Regions from separate parts of the Streptomyces sp. NBC_00876 genome, predicted to be linked through region 3. Evidence: riboswitches for the same ligand, from Rfam matches in the RefSeq annotation. Region 3 holds a riboswitch; each other region holds the start of a gene.
What was found. Region 3 has a riboswitch for S-adenosylmethionine ahead of OG782_RS32370 (hypothetical protein). Riboswitches for the same ligand answer to the same signal wherever they lie in the genome.
Positions count from the first base shown of each region.

Region 1 (4,530 bases), 2.6 Mb from region 3:
GATCTGCAGCGGCAGCGCGGAAGTGCCGGAACTGGCCGAGCGCGCCGACCTGCTGGTGCCGGGGCCGGGGGCCGTCGTGGAGTTCCTGTCAGCCCTCGCGCAGAGCCTCTAGCTGGTCCAGGAACCACTGCTGCGGCGGCAGCGCGGTGGCCGCCGCGGCCAGCCGCTTCGAGCGCTCCGCCCGTTCGCCGTCCGGTGTCGTCAACGCCTCGTGCAGGGCCTCGGCGGTGGCGGACACGTCGTACGGGTTCACCGTGATCGCGTCGGCGCCCAGCTCCTCGTACGCCCCCGCCTCCCGCGACAGCACCAGCACGCAGCCGTGGTCGGAGACGACCGGGACCTCCTTGGCGACCAGGTTCATCCCGTCCCGGATCGGGTTGACGAGCGCCACGTCGGCCAGCCGGTACGCGGCCAGCGAGCGGGCGAAGTCGTCCTTGACGTGGAGGACGACCGGGGTCCAGTCCGGCGTCCCGTACGCCGCGTTGATCGCGTCGGCGACGCGCTGCACCTCGGCGGTGTACTCCCGGTACACCGCCAGGTCCTGCCGCGAGGGGTAGGCGAACGCGACGTGCACGACGCGGCCGCGCCATTCGGGCCGGCCGTCGAGCAGGGCGCGGTAGGCGTGCAGACCGCGGACGATGTTCTTGGACAGTTCCGTACGGTCCACCCGCACGATCGTCTTCCGGCCGGGGCCCACCTGCTCCCGCAGCGCCGCCATCCGCTCGTCCACGTCCGCCTCGTGCGCGCGCCGGCGCAGGAAGTCCGCGTCGGCGCCGAGCCCGTGCACACCGATCCGGGTGTGGCCGGTGCCGCCCAGGATCTCCGTGCAGCAGCCGATGAACGCGTCCGCCCAGCGCCGGGTCAGGAATGCCGCCCGGTCGGCGCCCAGGATGCCGCGCAGCAGCTGTTCGGCGATGTCGTCGGGCAGGATCCGGAAGTAGTCGACGGGCGCCCACGGGGTGTGCGAGAAGTGGCCGATCCGCAGGTCGGGGCGGAGTTCGCGGAGCATGCCGGGCACCAGCGCCAGGTGGTAGTCCTGCACGAGGACCGCCGCACCCTCGCCCGCCTCCTCGGCGAGCGCCTCGGCGAAGGCCCGGTTGTACGTCTCGAAGGAGGCCCACTGCCGGCGGAACTCCGCGTCGAAGACGGGCTCGAAGGGGGTCTGGTAGAGCAGGTGGTGGACGAACCAGAGCACCGAGTTGGCGATGCCGTTGTACGCGTCGGCGTGCACGTCCGCGTCGATGTCGAGCATCCGGACTCCCGGCTCGCCGACCCCGCGCCGCACCGCCTCGCGGTCGCCGTCCCCGAGTGCGGCGCACACCCACATCTTGTCGTCGACGGCGCTCAGGCCGGAGACGAGTCCGCCGCCGCCCCGTTTCGCGTCGAGGGAACCGTCCTCGCGCAGGGCGTACGACACCGGGCCGCGGTTGGACGCGACGAGGACCTGGGCAGCGGGCTGGAGGGCGTGCTCGGAGACCATGGGCGGAACCTAGCCCGATCGCGAAGCGCCCAAACGTGCGAAGTCGGCCGTTGTCACGCCGCGCGGCGTGACACGTACTCCTCGATCTCCCGCATCGGCGGCCGTTCCTCGGTGTCCACCGCGTACGTGTGCGGGACGAAACCGTGCTCGCCGCGCTCGAACTGCGTCAGCGACGGTCGGACCAGGTGCCCGCGGGAGAGCCGCAGCTGGGCGGTGCGGTAGATGGCGGCCGCCATCCGGCCCAGGGCCTGGCCGTCCTGGTGGCGGTGTTTCCTGACCCCGACGTCCACCTGGGCGAGCGCGTCGAGGCCGACGGTGTGCAGGGCGTCGACGAGCAGGCCCAGCTCCACTCCGTAACCGACCGGGAAGGGCAGCCGCTCCAGCAGTGAGCGGCGTACGGCGTACTCGCCGCCCAGCGGCTGGACGAAGCCGGCCAGCCGCGGCCAGTGGAGATTGAGCAGCGGCCGGGCCACCAGCTCGGTCACCCGGCCGCCCTGGCCTGCGGTCCCGTCGAGGGGGCGGTCGTACATCGCCTTGACGAACTGCACGTCCGGGTCGGTCAGCAGCGGGCCGACGATGCCGGAGACGAAGTCCGCAGAGAAGTCCTTCAGGTCCGCGTCGATGAAGCACACGATGTCGCCGCCGGTCACCAGGAGTGAGCGCCAGAGCACCTCGCCCTTGCCCGGGGCGGCGGGGACGCGGGGGAGGATCGCGTCCCGGTGCACCACCCGGGCGCCGGCCCGGCGGGCGACCTCGGCGGTGGCGTCCGTGGAGCCGGAGTCGATCACCACGAGTTCGTCGACCAGCCGGACCTTCTCCATGAGCTCGCGCCGGATCGTCGCCACGATGTCCCCGACCGTCGCCGCCTCGTTCAGGGCGGGCAGGACGACACTCACACGGCCGTGGCCGGCGGCACTCCCGCCGGGGCCCCGGGCGGCCAGGAGACGCTCCAGCGGGCGGTCGGCGGCCGACCAGGAACGCCTGGTCAGCCAGCGTTCGACCTCTTCCAGCACGGTCGATACTCCCTGTATGTGATCCATCTCGCGGTTCGGACGACTATCTCAACAGTCCGGTGCTTCGGTTACAGTCTTGAACAACGCAGATGACCGTCGCATGCCGGGGGTCCGTCCGCCGATAAACGCCTGGATCCATGATCCAGTGCCATAGCGCTCATCCAGAGGGACTGAGGGAACGGCCCGTTGAAGTCCCGGCAACCCTCCTGCCGACCGCGAGGTCAGGTGGGGAAGGTGCCAATTCCGTCTTGTGGCGAAATGCGTCACGAGGAAGATGAGGAGAAAGGGCCTCGCCATCATGGCTGTTGAGACTGTTGCAGCAAACACCGAATCTTCCGTGGACCTCGGTCCCGCCGCGGCGCTTTCCTGCCGCGAATGCGGAGAGCGATTCGAACTCGGCCCCATTTTCGCCTGCGCGTCCTGTTTCGGGCCGCTCGAAGTGGCGTACGACCTGCCGAGCGGCTCCCCGGACGAGCTGAAGAAGCGCATCGAGGCCGGTCCGAACAACATCTGGCGCTACGCGCCGCTGCTGCCGGTCCCCTCCGACGTCGCGGACAAGCCCAACATCAACCCCGGCTTCACCAAGCTGGTCAAGGCCGACAACCTCGCCCGTGAGCTGGGCGTCACCGGCGGCCTGTACGTCAAGGACGACTCCGGCAACCCGACGCACTCCTTCAAGGACCGTGTCGTCGCGATCGCCGTCGAGGCCGCCCGCGCCTTCGGATTCACCACCCTGTCCTGCTCCTCCACCGGCAACCTCGCCGGAGCGGTGGGCGCCGCCGCCGCCCGCGCCGGCCTGCGGTCCTGCGTGTTCATCCCGCACGACCTGGAGCAGGGCAAGGTCGTCATGGCCGCGGTGTACGGCGGTGAGCTGGTCGGCATCGAGGGCAACTACGACGACGTCAACCGCTTCTGCTCCGAGCTCATCGGCGACCCGCTCGGCGAGGGCTGGGGCTTCGTCAACGTCAACCTGCGCCCGTACTACGGCGAGGGTTCCAAGACCCTCGCCTACGAGATCTGCGAGCAGCTCGGCTGGCAGCTGCCCGACCAGATCGTCATCCCGATCGCGTCCGGCTCGCAGCTCACGAAGATCGACAAGGGTCTCCAGGAGCTGATCAGGCTCGGCCTGGTCGAGGACAAGCCGTACAAGATCTTCGGCGCCCAGGCCGAGGGCTGCTCCCCGGTCTCCGCCGCCTTCAAGGCCGGTCTCGACGTCGTGCGGCCGCAGAAGCCGAACACGATCGCCAAGTCCCTGGCGATCGGCAACCCGGCCGACGGCCCGTACGTCCTGGACATCGCCCGCCGCACCGGCGGCGCCGTCGAGGACGTCGACGACGAGCAGGTCGTCGAAGCGATCAAGCTGCTGGCCCGCACCGAGGGCATCTTCGCCGAGACCGCGGGCGGGGTGACGGTCGGCGTGACGAAGAAGCTGATCGAGGCCGGTCTGCTGGACCCGTCGCTCACCACCGTCGTCCTGAACACCGGCGACGGCCTCAAGACGCTGGACGCGGTGGCCGCCACCTCGCAGGCGAGCGCCACGATCCGCCCGAGCCTGGAAGCCTTCCGCGCCGCCGGACTCGCCACCAGCTGAGAAGCGTTCGACCACCCGAGACTTCAGGAAGGGCACCCACCATGAGCGTCAAGGTCCGTATCCCCACCATCCTCCGCACCTACACGGGCGGCCAGGCCGAGGTCCCGGCCGAGGGCGCGATCCTCTCCGAGGTCATCGAGTCCCTGGAGAAGGACCACCCGGGCATCGCCGCCCGCGTCCTGGACGACCAGGGCAAGCTGCGGCGCTTCGTGAACGTGTACGTCAACGACGACGACGTGCGCTTCGAGGGCGGCCTGGAAGCGGTCACCCCGGACGGCGCCGGAATCTCGATCATCCCGGCCGTCGCCGGCGGCTGCTGAGCCCCGGGCCCCCGGGCCCGTCGTCCGGGCCGCCCCCGCGGCCCGACTTCACCGTGTCACCGGAATTGCCCCCTCTGCGAGAGAAGCGGAGGGGGCAATTCTGCATGGTTGAGCGCGGTAGAGTGA
Region 1 is NZ_CP108800.1:4,746,822-4,751,351, forward strand. Features, by position in the region: gene otsB (trehalose-phosphatase) at 1-112, shown strand, start outside; gene OG782_RS20795 (trehalose-6-phosphate synthase) at 89-1,480, opposite strand; gene OG782_RS20800 (glucosyl-3-phosphoglycerate synthase) at 1,534-2,493, opposite strand; SAM riboswitch class I at 2,648-2,774, shown strand; gene thrC (threonine synthase) at 2,792-4,084, shown strand; gene OG782_RS20810 (MoaD/ThiS family protein) at 4,126-4,404, shown strand.
Region 1: another riboswitch for S-adenosylmethionine. It lies ahead of thrC (threonine synthase); the one in region 3 lies ahead of OG782_RS32370 (hypothetical protein).

Region 2 (4,530 bases), 680 kb from region 3:
GAGGCGGTTCCGTTGCCGGAAGCACCTGTGCTCACTCTGCGGGGGATCTCCAAGCGCTTCGGCGCCGTCCAGGCACTGTCGGGCTTCGACCTCGAGGTCCACCCCGGCGAAGTCGTCGCGCTCGTCGGCGACAACGGCGCCGGCAAGTCGACCGCGGTCAAGGCCATCGCGGGAGTCAACCCGCCGGACGAGGGCGTCATCGAGTGGCAGGGCCGCCCGGTCGCCATCGGCCGCCCCCACGACGCCCAGAACCTCGGCATCGCGACCGTCTACCAGGACCTGGCCCTGTGCGACAACCTCGACGTGGTCGGCAACCTCTTCCTCGGCCGCGAACTCCGCCGCTTCGGCGTGCTCGACGAGGTACGCATGGACCAGCGTTCGCGCGAACTGCTCGACACCCTCTCCATCCGCATCCCCAGCGTCCGCATCCCCGTCGCCTCCCTGTCCGGAGGGCAGCGCCAGACGGTGGCCATCGCCCGTTCCCTGATCGGCGACCCGAAGGTCGTCATCCTGGACGAGCCCACCGCGGCCCTGGGCGTGGAGCAGACGGCCGAGGTCCTAGACCTGGTCGAGCGGCTCAGGGAACGCGGCCTCGGAACCATCCTGGTCAGCCACAACATGGTGGACGTGATGGCGGTCGCGGACCGGATCGCGGTGATGCGCCTGGGACGCAACAACGGCTTCTTCGACCGGCGTTCGACCACCACCGAGGAGATCATCTCCGCCATCACCGGAGCCTCCGACAGCGCCGTCACCCGCCGCCAGGCCCGAAAGCGGGAGGAGAAGGAGGAGGAGCGATGACCCGGGAACCCGCACACGACGACCCCCAGGAACCCGCACACGACGCCATGCCCGCCGTCGACACCCGCCTGCTCGTCCGCGAGGAGGGCATCCGCGGGTACGCCGGGGAGTTCTGGCGCAAGATGCGCAGCGGGGAACTGGGCTCCCTCCCCGTCGTCATCGCCGTGATCATCATCTGGACGGTGTTCGGCAGTCTGAACAGCACGTTCCTCTCGGCCCAGAACCTCTCCGACCTCAGCCAGCAGATCGTCGGCACCGGCATGATCGCCGTCGGCATCGTCTTCGTGCTGCTCCTCGGCGAGATCGACCTGTCCGTCGGGTCCGTCAGCGGTCTGTGCGCCGCGATCTTCGCGGTACTCAACGTCCTGAACGGCATGAACGAATGGCTGGCGCTCCTGATCGCCGTGCTGGGTGGAACGGCCGTCGGCCTCATCCAGGGCTTCTTCTTCGCGAAGGTCGGAGTACCCGCGTTCGTCGTCACCCTTGCGGGCAACCTCGCCTGGAACGGGCTGATGCTTCAGGTGCTCGGCTCCAGCGGCACGGTCAACATCCCGGCCGACAGCATCGTCGCCGAGATCTACTCGACCATCTACCACAGCCCGGCAGCCGCCTACGCGACCGCGGCGGCAGGGGTCGGACTGTTCCTGGCGGCCTCCCTGCTGGACGCCGCGCGCCGCAGGAGAGCCAGAGTGCCCTCCCGCCCGGTCGCCGAAATCGTGCTGCGTACGGTCGTCATTGCCGCGATCGCCTTCACCACCGCGTACATCCTCAACCGGTACCAGGGCCTCCCGCTGGCCCTGCTGATCTTCCTGATCGTGCTCGTGGTCCTGGACTTCGTACTGCGCCGCACCACGTACGGACGGAAGGTCTTCGCGGTCGGCGGCAACTCGGAGGGTGCGCGAAGGGCAGGCATCAGCGTGCCGTTCGTCCGCATGTCCGTCTTCTCGATCGCCGGCACCATGGCAGCCGTCGGGGGCCTCTTCCTCGCCGGGCAGATCCAGTCGGCGAGTCAGACCTCGGGAGGCGGCAACCTGCTGATGAACGTCATCGCCGCCGCCGTCATCGGCGGCACGAGCCTGTTCGGCGGGCGCGGTTCCGTCTGGTCGGCGCTGCTCGGCGCGCTGGTCATCGGATCCATCCAGTCCGGGATGAACATCATGGGCGTCAGCAACGCGGTCCAGTTCATGATCACGGGATCGGTCCTGCTCGCCGCCGTGGTCGTCGACTCCCTGTCCCGCAGGAGCCAGAAGGCCGCGGGACGCGCGTAACGCGTGAACGCGTGAACGCGTGAACGCACAAGGAACAGATGGCACAGCCGCGGTGTTCCCTCTCAAGGTCACATGAGCACGTCACACGAGCACGTCACACGAGCACGTCACACGAGCACGCAACCCGGTGTGAGCACGGCCATGATCTGAGGGGCATTGCGCGCCGCTGCCGCCGCGCGTAGCGTTCCTGACAGGTCATGAGTGTCAGCGTCAAGCCCTGGCTCGCTGACCGGCAACCCTCCTGCGTGGCGGGGTGCTTCAGGGGAGACCGGGCGGGACCCGCCCGGGTTCCCGCAGGCGCGAGGCCCTCGGGCCCGCCGATCCGGACGAACGGAGGCGACGGTCATGCCATCGGATTCCTGCCCGCTCGTCAGGGTTCTTGCTCCGAGGCGCCGCGTCCACCTGTACTCCCGGCCGCACATCGATCTCCAGCGCGTGGCCGGCGCGCTCTGTCGTTCCTGACCCGTACCCGCGACGCCGCACCTCCCGACGAGGCCCGGCGATCACCCACGGTCGTTCAGGAAGGCACCCTTTCGTGTCCGCATCACCATCGCCGCACCCTGCCCTGTCCTCTCCGCTTCACCTCGCCGTCGCGCTCGACGGTGCGGGCTGGCATCCGGCCGCATGGCGCGAGCCGTCGGCACGTCCCCGCGATCTGCTCACCGCCGCGTACTGGACCGACATCGTCCAGGAGGCCGAGCGCGGCCTGCTCGACTTCGTGACGATCGAGGACGCGTTCGGGCTCCAGTCCTCGCAGCCCACGGAGGCCGACGGCCGCACCGACGAGGTGCGCGGGCGGCTCGACGCGGTGCTCATCGCCGCGCGGGTGGCCCCGCTGACCCGGCACATCGGGCTGGTGCCGACCGTGGTCGCCACGCACACGGAGCCGTTCCACATCTCCAAGGCGATCGCCACCCTCGACTATGTGAGCACCGGCCGGGCCGGTCTGCGCATCCAGGTGTCGGCCCGGAGCAATGAGGCGGCCCACGTCGGCCGCCGTCCGTTCCCCTCCTTCCCCGCCTTCCGCTCCCTGCGCGGCGAGGACCTGGACCGTCCGGATGTACGGGAGCTGACCGCCGAGCTCTTCGACGAGGCCGGTGACCACATCGAGGCGGTACGCCGGCTGTGGGACAGCTGGGAGGACGGCGCGGAGATCCGCGACGTCACCACAGGCCGCTTCATCGACCGCGAGAAGCTGCACTACATCGACTTCGAGAGCCGCCACTTCAACGTCAAGGGCCCCTCGATCACGCCCCGGCCCCCGCAGGGGCAACCGGTCGTCAGTGCCCTGGCGCACGGCAGTGTTCCCTTCCAACTGGTGGCCCGCTCGACGGACATCGGCTACGTCACCCCGCACGACACCGGGCAGGCCGCAGCCGTCATCGACGAGATCCGCGCCGAACAGGCGGCGGCGGGCCGGGCCGCGGAACCCCTGCACATCTTCGGTGACCTCGTGGTGTTCCTCGACGACGACCCCGCAGCGGCGGCAGCCCGCCGCGACCGCCTGGACAGGCTGGCCGGCCGCCCGTACACCAGCGACGCGAAGGTGTTCACCGGCACGCCCGCGCAACTGGCGGACCTGCTCCTCGCATGGCAGCAGACCGGGCTGTCCGGCTTCCGCCTGCGCCCCGCCGTGATCGGCCACGACCTCACGGCGATCACCCGTGCACTCGTGCCCGAACTGCAGAGCCGCGGCGCCTTCCGGAACGCCTACGAGGCCGACACCCTGCGCGGGCTGCTCGGACTCGCCCGCCCCGCCAACCGCTACGCCACCGTCTGAGCCGGAGGGACCACCGACATGAGCACCAACCAGGGCACCGGCAGCAGCACCGCCAGCAACACCGCCAAGCCGTTGAAGCAGATCCATCTCGCGGCGCACTTCCCGGGTGTCAACAACACCACCGTGTGGAGCGACCCGGCTGCCGGCAGCCACGTCGAGTTCAGCTCGTTCGCGCACTTCGCGCGTACCGCCGAACGCGCCAAGTTCGACTTCCTGTTCCTCGCCGAAGGACTACGTCTGCGTGAACAGGGCGGCCAGCTATACGACTTGGACGTAGTGGGCCGCCCCGACACCTTCACTGTGCTGTCCGCCCTCGCCGCCGTCACCGAACACCTCGGACTGACCGGCACCATCAACTCCACCTTCAACGAGCCCTACGAAGTGGCCCGGCAGTTCGCCAGCCTCGATCACCTCTCGGGTGGCCGGGCGGCGTGGAACGTCGTCACCTCGTGGGACGCCTTCACCGGCGAGAACTTCCGGCGCGGCGGATTCCTCCCGCAGGACGAGCGGTATTCCCGGGCCAAGGAGTTCCTGGCCACCGCCAACGAGCTGTTCGACTCATGGCGAGGTGACGAGATAGTCGCCGACCAGCAGGCAGGCGCCTTCCTCCGGGATGCGTGCGCCGGAGCCTTCGCGCACAAGGGTCAGCACTTCGACATAGAGGGGCAGTTCAACGTCCCG
Region 2 is NZ_CP108800.1:8,068,420-8,072,949, forward strand. Features, by position in the region: gene OG782_RS35180 (ATP-binding cassette domain-containing protein) at 13-801, shown strand; gene OG782_RS35185 (sugar ABC transporter permease) at 798-2,069, shown strand; SAM riboswitch class IV at 2,263-2,375, shown strand; gene OG782_RS35190 (putative leader peptide) at 2,415-2,531, shown strand; gene OG782_RS35195 (LLM class flavin-dependent oxidoreductase) at 2,605-3,849, shown strand; gene OG782_RS35200 (NtaA/DmoA family FMN-dependent monooxygenase) at 3,868-4,530, shown strand, end outside.
Region 2: another riboswitch for S-adenosylmethionine. It lies ahead of OG782_RS35190 (putative leader peptide); the one in region 3 lies ahead of OG782_RS32370 (hypothetical protein).

Region 3 (4,530 bases):
TTGAGCAGCGGCTCCACCGCCGACTCGTTCTGCACGATGAACCCGGTGGTGCCGGGACGCTCGTCGAATATCCGCGACAGGGTCTGGGCCATCGCCGGGTAGCCGCCCTCGCAGGGCCGGTGCAGCACCCGCACGCCGGTCTCCTGCGCCTTGGCACGCACTCCGTCGACGGTCCGCTCGGCGAAGCCGGTGTGCCGCTCGTATACGGCGGCCGCCTCGCCGATCACGGCGACCTCGCGATGACCGAGGCCGGCGAGGTGCTCCACGCAGAGCGCTCCGGTCGCCTCGAAGTCGAGATCCACACAGGTCAGCCCGTCGGTGTCGGCGGGCAGTCCGATGAGCACGGCCGCGCGGTCGGTCTCGCGCAGCAACGGCAGCCGCTCGTCGTGCAGTTCGACGTCCATCAGGATCATCGCGTCGGCGAGCGAGCTGCCCGCGATGCGCCGCACCGCCGCGGGGCCCTCCTCCCCGGTGAGGAGCAGGACGTCGTAGCCGTGGGTACGGGCCGTGGTGGCAACCGCGATGGCGATCTCCATCATCACGGGGACGTACATGTCGGTACGCAGGGGGACCATCAGCGCGATGATGTTCGACCGGCTGCTCGCCAGCGCCCGCGCACCGGCGTTGGGGTGGTAGCCGAGCTGCTGGATGCTCTGCTCCACGCGCTGCCTGGTGGGCACCGAGATGGAGCGTTTCCCACTGAGGACGTAGCTCACCGTGCTCGCCGAGACTCCGGCATGCTGCGCGACCTCGGCCAGGGTGACCATTCAGCTCTCCATCACGTGACGACGTCGGACACCGGCACGCATACCGGCCTGCTGCGACAGTTCGGCCAGATGAGGCGAAGCGCTTCGACTGGCCACCCTCCGCCTGCGACATGCGCAGATGATGCGAGACTAGACCCGCACACACAGCGTGTCCATAGCAGCGTCGAAGCGCTTCGACTCATCGCCTCCCGCTCGTTCCGGCCATGGCAGCAGCCATGGGGCTACCGCCACGATATGCCGGACACCCGGTTCGGAACATCAGCGGGACCGGGTGACTGCGCGCCTCGGGCCGCCGGCGGTGTCCAGTCGCCCAGTCAGTCGGCGATCTCCTGACCGGCCGCACCGGCATCGGTGAGCTGCGGCCGGTCGCCGCTGCCCGCACCGGAGCCCGGTCCGTCGTTGCGGTACTCCGCGAACCGGTCGTCCTTCCAGGAGAACCCGCTCCCCCGCTCGGTGTGCGGTGACCCGATTGCGACCCCTCGCTCTGCGGCCCGGTCCAGCCGTGGATCTACGCCTGTCCGCCGCCGCGCGCGGCGTCGCACAGGACCCCGCCCTCGAACCCGACGTTGACCAGTCCCTCCACCTTGCCGCCGGCGTCGACGAGCTTCAGCGCATGCCACAGCTCCAGCCAGTACACGCGTCCGCGGTGACCGGCGAGCCTCGTCCGCAGCACGTCCGGCGCATGGGTCCACACCTCGGGGAGGTGTCCCGCGTAGTCGAAGGCGGGCCGCAGTTCGACCCATCCGTCGTCACGGACGTCGCCCGCGGTGAGCAGGATCTCGACGGCCTGCCCGGGCTCCTGCCGGCACTTCTTGGCGTGGATCCAGTGCACATGGTGGCCCGCGGCGTACCGTGCGCAGCCGTCGTTCAGGACGGAGTCGTTCTGGGGGAGATGACGCAGCATGACGGGCTCGCCTTCCGGGTTGTGGGACCCCGAGTGCCCTGCACCGCGGTCCGCTGTTCCCCGTGCCCTGCGCACGGGGCAGGTCGTCACCCGGAGCACCCGCAGCGGAGCGGGGTGCCGTCCAGCAAGCCGGGGCTGTGCGCTGGAACTCATGACCCGAGGAAACTCTAACCCACACGAACAGCACGACCCGACGGGTGGTCAGGAACGTACGGGAGCGCCCGTACCCGGGCGCCACCCCCACGTGTCCCGTCCGGTCCGCCGGGTCCGCCGCACTCAGCCGGTGATGAGACCCGGGTCGCTCGAACCGGATTCGCCCGTCTCGACGTGCCCGGCGAAACGGCGCAGGAAGCCCGCGTCCGCGTCGGAGGTGACGGTGACGTCGTACCAGCGCTTGCTGCTTCGCAGGTCAAGGGTGTGCTTCACGGTCGCCCCGGCACCGACGGTGAAGGTCTGCGCCGCTCCCCCGTATCCGACCGCGCTGCGGACGGTGAGGTGGACGGCGCCGGAGCCTGCGTTGGACAGGGTGAGCTCAAGCTTTCCACCGACGGCTGTATGACGTGCCGTCACCTCGGGGCCGGCTGTCTTGCCGGGGGCCCGGAAGGCACGCAGGAAGCCGTTCGGGCCGTGGACGGTGAGGTCGGTCACCCCCTGCGAGTAGGCGGTGTTCCAGGCGTCCGACAGCGACTTCCCCGCCTCGGTGGTGTACGTCCAGGGCCCGTCGATCCGGTTGGCGGACGTCACCAGGAACTGCGCACCGGCGTCCGCACCGCCGCTGAAGGTGAGACGGAACTTCCCGGTGGCCGGGTCGGCGGCGCCGTCGACGAAGGGCGCGTAGCGCAGCGGCCGGGTGGGACGGGACCCCTTCTCCTGCTTGGGCACACTGCCGGTGGCGGGCGGCGCGGGTTTGTAGTCGGGGTGCCGGTCGCCGTCCGGGGGCTCGTAGGCGGCGGTCGACGGCAACGAGGGCGACGAGGTGTCGGTACGGCGGAAGTCGAAGGCGGAGGTGAGGTCGCCGCAGATGGCGCGCCGCCAGGGCGAGATGTTGGGCTCGCGCACACCGAAGCGCTCCTCCATGAACCGGATGACGGAGGTGTGGTCGAAGACCTCCGAGCACGCGTACCCGCCGGTGCTCCACGGGGACACGACCATCATGGGTACGCGCTGGCCGAGCCCGTACGGCCCTGCCACGTACCGGATGTCGCCGGGGAAGTAGTCGGCGGAGGTGTCCACGGTGGACAGGCCCTGGGAGGCGCCGGACGGCACGAACGGCGGCACCACGTGATCGAAGAAGCCGTCGTTCTCGTCGTAGGTGATGAAGAGAGCCGTCCTGCCCCAGACCTCGGGATCGGCGGTCAGTGCGTCCAGCACCTGCGCGATGTACCAGGCGCCGTAATTCGCGGGCCAGTTGGGGTGCTCACTGAAGGCCTCGGGGGCGACGATCCACGACACCTTCGGAAGCGTCCCGGCCTGGATGTCGGCCTTCAGGTCGTCGAGGAGCCCGCCGCCGTTCTTGATGTCCGTTCCCGTGCGCGCCTTGTCGTGGAGCGGATCCCCGGGTGCGGCATTGCGATAATTGTTGAAGTAGAGGAGCGAGTTGTCGCCGTACGTCCCTCGGTAGGCATCATCGATCCACCCCCAGGACCCGTCGGCGTCGAGCCCGTCGCCGATGTCCTGGTAGACCTTCCACGACACCCCGGCCTGCTCCAGGCGCTCGGGGTAGGTGGTCCAGCCGTACCCGGACTCGTCGTTGCCGAGCACGGGACCGCCACCGGTGCGGTCGTTCCCGGTGTATCCGCTCCACAGGTAGTAGCGGTTCGGGTCGGTCGACCCGATGAACGAGCAGTGGTAGGCATCGCAGACGGTGAACGCGTCGGCGAGGGCGTAGTGGAACGGGATGTCCTCACGGGTGAGGTGGGCCATCGTGGTCGCCGTCTTGGCAGGCACCCACTTGTCGTACGCGCCCTTGTTGAACGCCCAGTGACCGCCCGCCCAGTCGTGGTTCAGGTCCTGGAGGAACTGCATCCCGAGATCGTCGGCCGGCGGCCGGAAGGGCAGCACCTCCCTGCCGAGAAGATCCTTCTGGTGCCAGACCGGCTTTCCGCTGGGAAGCGTGACCGGCCGCGGGTCACCGTATCCGCGTACACCCTTCATCGTGCCGAAGTAGTGGTCGAAGGAACGGTTCTCCTGCATGAGTACGACGATGTGCTCGACGTCCTGGAGCGTTCCGGTACGCCCCCGCGCGGGAAGGGAGGCGGCGCGGGCGATGCTGGACGACAACGCGGTGAAGGCTGCGGTGCCTCCGGCGAGTTGCAGGAGCCGGCGACGGTTCAGTTCAGCCATGGGTGGGGGCCTCTGCGGGGTGAGGGGACGTGGGGCGAAAGCGACTGGAGTTTTCCAGAATCGGCACGCCTACGGAAGGCCCGTGCAGTGTGCACGCGGTGGCTTTCGGCCGAACAGACGGCAACGGACCGGAACGGAACGGATCCAATCGGAACAGCCGGCCAATGTTCCCCTGCCCCTACGGTTTCCGGGCCACAGCCCCGTAGACCGAAACGGGCTGAGTCTCCACCGGGAGCTCGCGGAGGTTGAGCTCCGGGTGCCAGTCGACCACCTGGACGACGCCCGGTTCGACCCATTCCAGCCCTTCGAAGAACCTGCGCACACGCGCGCGCGACCGGGGCACGAGTGTCACCCCGCCCGCGGCGTAGGAGGCCACGCCCTGCTCGACGTTCTCCGGGTCGAAGTCACTGGTGAGCTGGGACAGCACGAGGTAGCTGCCGGGAGCGAGCCGCGCGACGAGCCGCTCCACCAGCTCGTGCGCACCGTCGGCGCCGTCCTCACCATCGGCGACGAAGT
Region 3 is NZ_CP108800.1:7,390,350-7,394,879, reverse strand. Features, by position in the region: gene OG782_RS32375 (LacI family DNA-binding transcriptional regulator) at 1-767, opposite strand, end outside; gene OG782_RS32370 (hypothetical protein) at 1,276-1,671, opposite strand; SAM riboswitch class IV at 1,719-1,828, opposite strand; gene OG782_RS32365 (phosphocholine-specific phospholipase C) at 1,948-4,014, opposite strand; partial or broken gene OG782_RS32360 (SAM-dependent methyltransferase) at 4,193-4,530, opposite strand, start outside.

Region 4 (4,530 bases), 5.2 Mb from region 3:
GCTTCGCCACCGGCTTCCTCTACGCCTGGGGGCGCTACCGGCGTGAGGCTAGAGTGAAGTCTCCAGCCACGGCCACCGAGGGAGAAAGCCAGCCGTGATCACCGCGATCGTGCTCATCAAAACCAGCGTGGACCGGATTCCCGAGATCGCCGAGGCCATCGCGGCCCTGGACAGCGTCAGCGAGGTCTTCTCGGTCACCGGTACGTACGACCTGATCGCCATGGTCCGGGTGGCCAAGCACGACGATCTCGCCGATGTCATCCCCGGCCGGATCAGCAAGATCCCCGGTGTCGAGGGAACCGACACCCACGTGGCGTTCCGTACGTACTCGCAGCACGACCTGGAGGCGGCCTTCGCCATCGGTCTGGACGCCTAGACGCCTAGGCGTCAGCACGTGGGGCCGGGTACGGACAGCTGTCCGTACCCGGCCCCACGTGCTGACGGGCCTCAGATCTGCGCCGTGCCCCGGTCCGGGACGCAACGGCCGTCCTCGGTGCGGTACTTCCACTGGGCGCCCTCGCTGACGAGCTCCCCGACGGCCCGCAGGAAACGCTCGATGTGCTCGTCCGGCGTACCGGCGCCGAAGCTGACCCGGATCGCGTTGAGGGACCGCTCACCCGGCTCGGCCTCCGGCGCGCCGCACTCGCCGACGTCCTGCGGGTCGCTGCCGAGCAGGGTGCGCACCAGCGGGTGGGCGCAGAACAGGCCGTCGCGCACCCCGATGCCGTACTCGGCGGAGAGCGCCGCGGCGAAGTGCGAGCTGTTCCAGCCCTCCACCACGAAGGAGATGACGCCGACCCGCGGGGCGTCGTCGCCGAACAGCGAGAGCACCTTGACCTCGGGCACCTCGGCGAGTCCGGCGCGGACCGCGGAGACCAGCTGCTGCTCGCGGGCGACCAGGCTGTCGAATCCGGCCTCGGTGAGCGCCTTGCAGGCGGAGGCGATGGAGTAGACGCCGATGACGTTGGGCGAGCCGGCCTCGTGGCGGGCGGCGGTGGTGTGCCACTCGACGTCCACCCCGCCGTCGGTGCGCCGGGCGACCTTGCGGGAGGCGCCGCCGCCGGCCAGGTAGGGCTCGGCGTCGCGCAGCCAGTCGGAGCGGCCGGCGAGGACGCCCGAGCCGAACGGCGCGTACAGCTTGTGTCCGGAGAAGGCGACCCAGTCGACGTCCAGCTCGGCGATGTCGACGGGGTGGTGCGGGGCGAGCTGGGCGGCGTCCAGCACGATCCGTGCGCCATGGGCGTGCGCGGCGGCGGCGAGCTCCTTGACCGGCCACAGCTCGCCGGTGACGTTGGAGGCGCCGGTGACGCAGACCAGCGCGGGGCCGTAGGGGTCCCGGTCGGCGAGCGCCCGCTCGAGCGTGGCGACGGCCTGGGCCGGGGTGCGCGGGGCGTTCAGGTACGTCACCCGGGCGTCGCGCCAGGGCAGCAGCGAGGCGTGGTGCTCGGTCTCGTACACGAACACCTGGCAGTCGGCGGGCACGGCCGCGGCCAGCAGGTTGAGCGAGTCCGTGGTCGACCGGGTGAAGATCACCTGGTCGTCGGGGCGGCAGCCGAGGAACTCCGCGACGGTGACGCGGCTGGACTCGAAGAGGTCCGTGGAGAGCTGCGAGAGGTATCCGGCACCGCGGTGGACGCTGCCGTAGTACGGGGCGTAGGCGGCGACGTCGTCCCACACCCGCTGCAGGGCCGGGGCGCTGGCGGCGTAGTCCAGCGCGGCGTAGGTGACCTCACCGCCGGTGACCAGCGGAACCGTCACATCCTTGCCCAGAACCGGCAGAGGCGCACAAATGGACTGGTCGGTGGCAGCGGTGAAGACAGACATGGCGAACTCCCGTAACAGGCAGGCGAATTCCGCGTGCCTGCGGATACGCGGCAGCACGGAAGGAAGAAAGAGGGGTGTGCGGAGGAGGGCCGAAAAGCCCTATCGCATTCGCTTGCTCACAAGAGGCTCCCTGAGGACCAGGACCCCACGGGTGGACATCTCACGATGTCGAGGGGTCCGCGCTTGCCGCAGACCTCGCTGCCTGCGGCCTGGTCTTCACCCGGGGCACCCCGCCACGGACGGAGGGTTGCCGGACAGCGGGCCGGGGCCGTAGTCGCTGTCACTCATGACCTGCCCAGCATCTTGCCATACGTACGGAAACACGCAAGGCGCAGTCCGTATGACGGACTGCGCCCTGCCTCACATCCCGTGCGTTCAGGCGTTGCTGGCCACGACCCATCTCTCCAGCGCGCGCCCGGCCGCCCCCGAGTCGATGGACTCGGCGGCCTTCGCCATACCGGCGGTCAGCTGCTCGGTGAGCGTCCCCTCGCCCGGGTCCAGCGCGACCAGCGCCGCCGCCGAGTTGAGCAGGACGGCGTCCCGTACGGGCCCGGTCTCCCCCGCGAGCAGCCGGCGGGCCACATCGGCGTTGTACGAGGCGTCGGCGCCCCGCAGCGCCTCCACCGGCACCAGGTCGAGGCCGACGTCGCGCGGGTCGAAGGCCTCCTCGCGCACCACCCCGTTCCTGGCCACCCAGACGCGGGAGGTCGCGGTGGTGGTCAGCTCGTCCAGACCGTCGTCGCCGCGGAAGACCAGGGCGGAGTTGCCGCGCTCCGCGAGGACACCCGCGACGATGGGGGCCATCCGCAGGTCGGCGACACCGATGGCCTGCGAGCGGACCCTGGCCGGGTTGGTGAGCGGCCCGAGGATGTTGAACGTGGTCGGCGCGCCGAGCTCCGAGCGGGCCTTCGCCGCGTGCCGCAGGGCCGGGTGGAACTTCACCGCGAAGCAGAAGGTGATGCCCGCCTCCTCCGCGACCTCGACGACACGCTGCGCAGGCAGGTCGAGATTGACGCCGAGCTTGCCCAGGACGTCGGAGGAACCGCTGGCCGACGAGGAGGCACGGTTGCCGTGCTTGACGACCTTGGCACCGGCTCCGGCCACGACGATCGCCGACATGGTGGAGATGTTGACCGTCTTGGCCATGTCGCCGCCGGTGCCGACGATGTCGACCGTACGGCCGGGCACCTCGATGGTGGTGGCGTGCTCGTACATCGCACGGACCAGACCGGACACCTCGGTGACGGTCTCGCCCTTCGCGCGGAGCGCCACGGCGAAGCCGGCGATCTGCGCGTCGGTCGCCGCGCCGCTCATGATGCGGTCCATCGCCCACGCGGTGTCGTCGGCGCTCAGGTCCTCGCCGCGCAGCAGCGGGATCAGCACGCCCGGCCAGGAACGGGCCGCCACGCTGTCGCCGCCGACCGGGGTCACAACGTTCATGGTCCACTCCTGGGGTCCACAGCCGATAAAGGGGATGCGACCACCCTATCGAGCCCCGGGGACAGCGAAGAGCCCCGTCCATCGAACGGACGGGGCTCCTGCTGTGGCGATCAGTTCAGGTGATCAGTGGTGGCCGTGGCCGCTGTTGATCTCCTTGTACTCCTCGGCGGTGGGCTTGGCGATCTGGTTGTTCTCGCCGTAGTAGCCCTTGCTGAGCCTGGCCCGCAGCTTCTGCACCGGGGACACCTTGCGCCGGACACCGTTCTCGTCGACCGTCGGGCCGATCTCGACCGGCTTGTACTGCTCGTGCGCGGTGAGCGTGTGCAGCTGCGCCGGTGAGAGCGGCTCGTGGACCTCGACGAACTCACCGTGCGGCAGGCGCTTGATGAGACCGGACTCGCGTCCGTGCAGCACCTTCTCCTTGTCCCGGCGCTGAAGGCCGAGGCAGATCCGCCTGGTCACGATGAACGCGATGACCGGGCCCACGAAGATGAAGATCCGGACGAACCACGAGATGGCGTTCAGCGACAGGTGGAAGTGCGTGGCCCACAGGTCGTTGCCACCGCCGATGAAGACGATGACGTACTCGGTGATCCAGGCGACGCCGAAGGCCGTACGGGTGGGGGTGTTGCGCGGGCGGTCCAGGATGTGGTGCTCGCGCTTGTCCCCGGTGATCCAGGACTCGATGAACGGGTAGACCGCGATGATCGCGAGCACCAGCCCGAAGGCCATCAGCGGGATGAACACACCCAGGACGAGCGTGTGGCCCCAGAGGTTGATCTCCCAGCCGGGCATCACTCGGATCAGACCCTCGGCGAAGCCCATGTACCAGTCGGGCTGTGCGCCGGTGGACACCTGGTCCGGGCGGTACGGGCCGATGGCCCAGATCGGGTTGATCGAGGCGATGCCCGCGATGACGGCGATGACGCCGAAGACCAGGAAGAAGAACCCTCCGGCCTTCGCCATGTACACCGGCAGCAGCGGCATGCCCACGACGTTCTTGTTGGTCCGGCCGGGACCCGCGAACTGCGTGTGCTTGTGGTAGAAGACCAGGATCAGGTGGCCCACCAGCAGCCCGAGCATGATGCCCGGCAGCAGCAGGATGTGGATCGAGTAGAACCGTGCGACGAAGTCGCCGCCCGGGAACTCCCCGCCGAACAGGAACATCGAGATGTACGTACCGACGACCGGCGTGGCCAGGATCGCGCCCTGGGTGAAGCGGACACCCGTACCCGAGAGCAGGTCGTCCGGGAGCGAGTAGCCGGT
Region 4 is NZ_CP108800.1:2,179,109-2,183,638, forward strand. Features, by position in the region: gene OG782_RS09575 (rhomboid family intramembrane serine protease) at 1-98, shown strand, start outside; gene OG782_RS09580 (Lrp/AsnC family transcriptional regulator) at 95-376, shown strand; gene OG782_RS09585 (aminotransferase class V-fold PLP-dependent enzyme) at 448-1,824, opposite strand; SAM riboswitch class IV at 1,999-2,116, opposite strand; gene trpD (anthranilate phosphoribosyltransferase) at 2,200-3,264, opposite strand; gene OG782_RS09595 (cytochrome bc complex cytochrome b subunit) at 3,388-4,530, opposite strand, start outside.
Region 4: another riboswitch for S-adenosylmethionine. It lies ahead of OG782_RS09585 (aminotransferase class V-fold PLP-dependent enzyme); the one in region 3 lies ahead of OG782_RS32370 (hypothetical protein).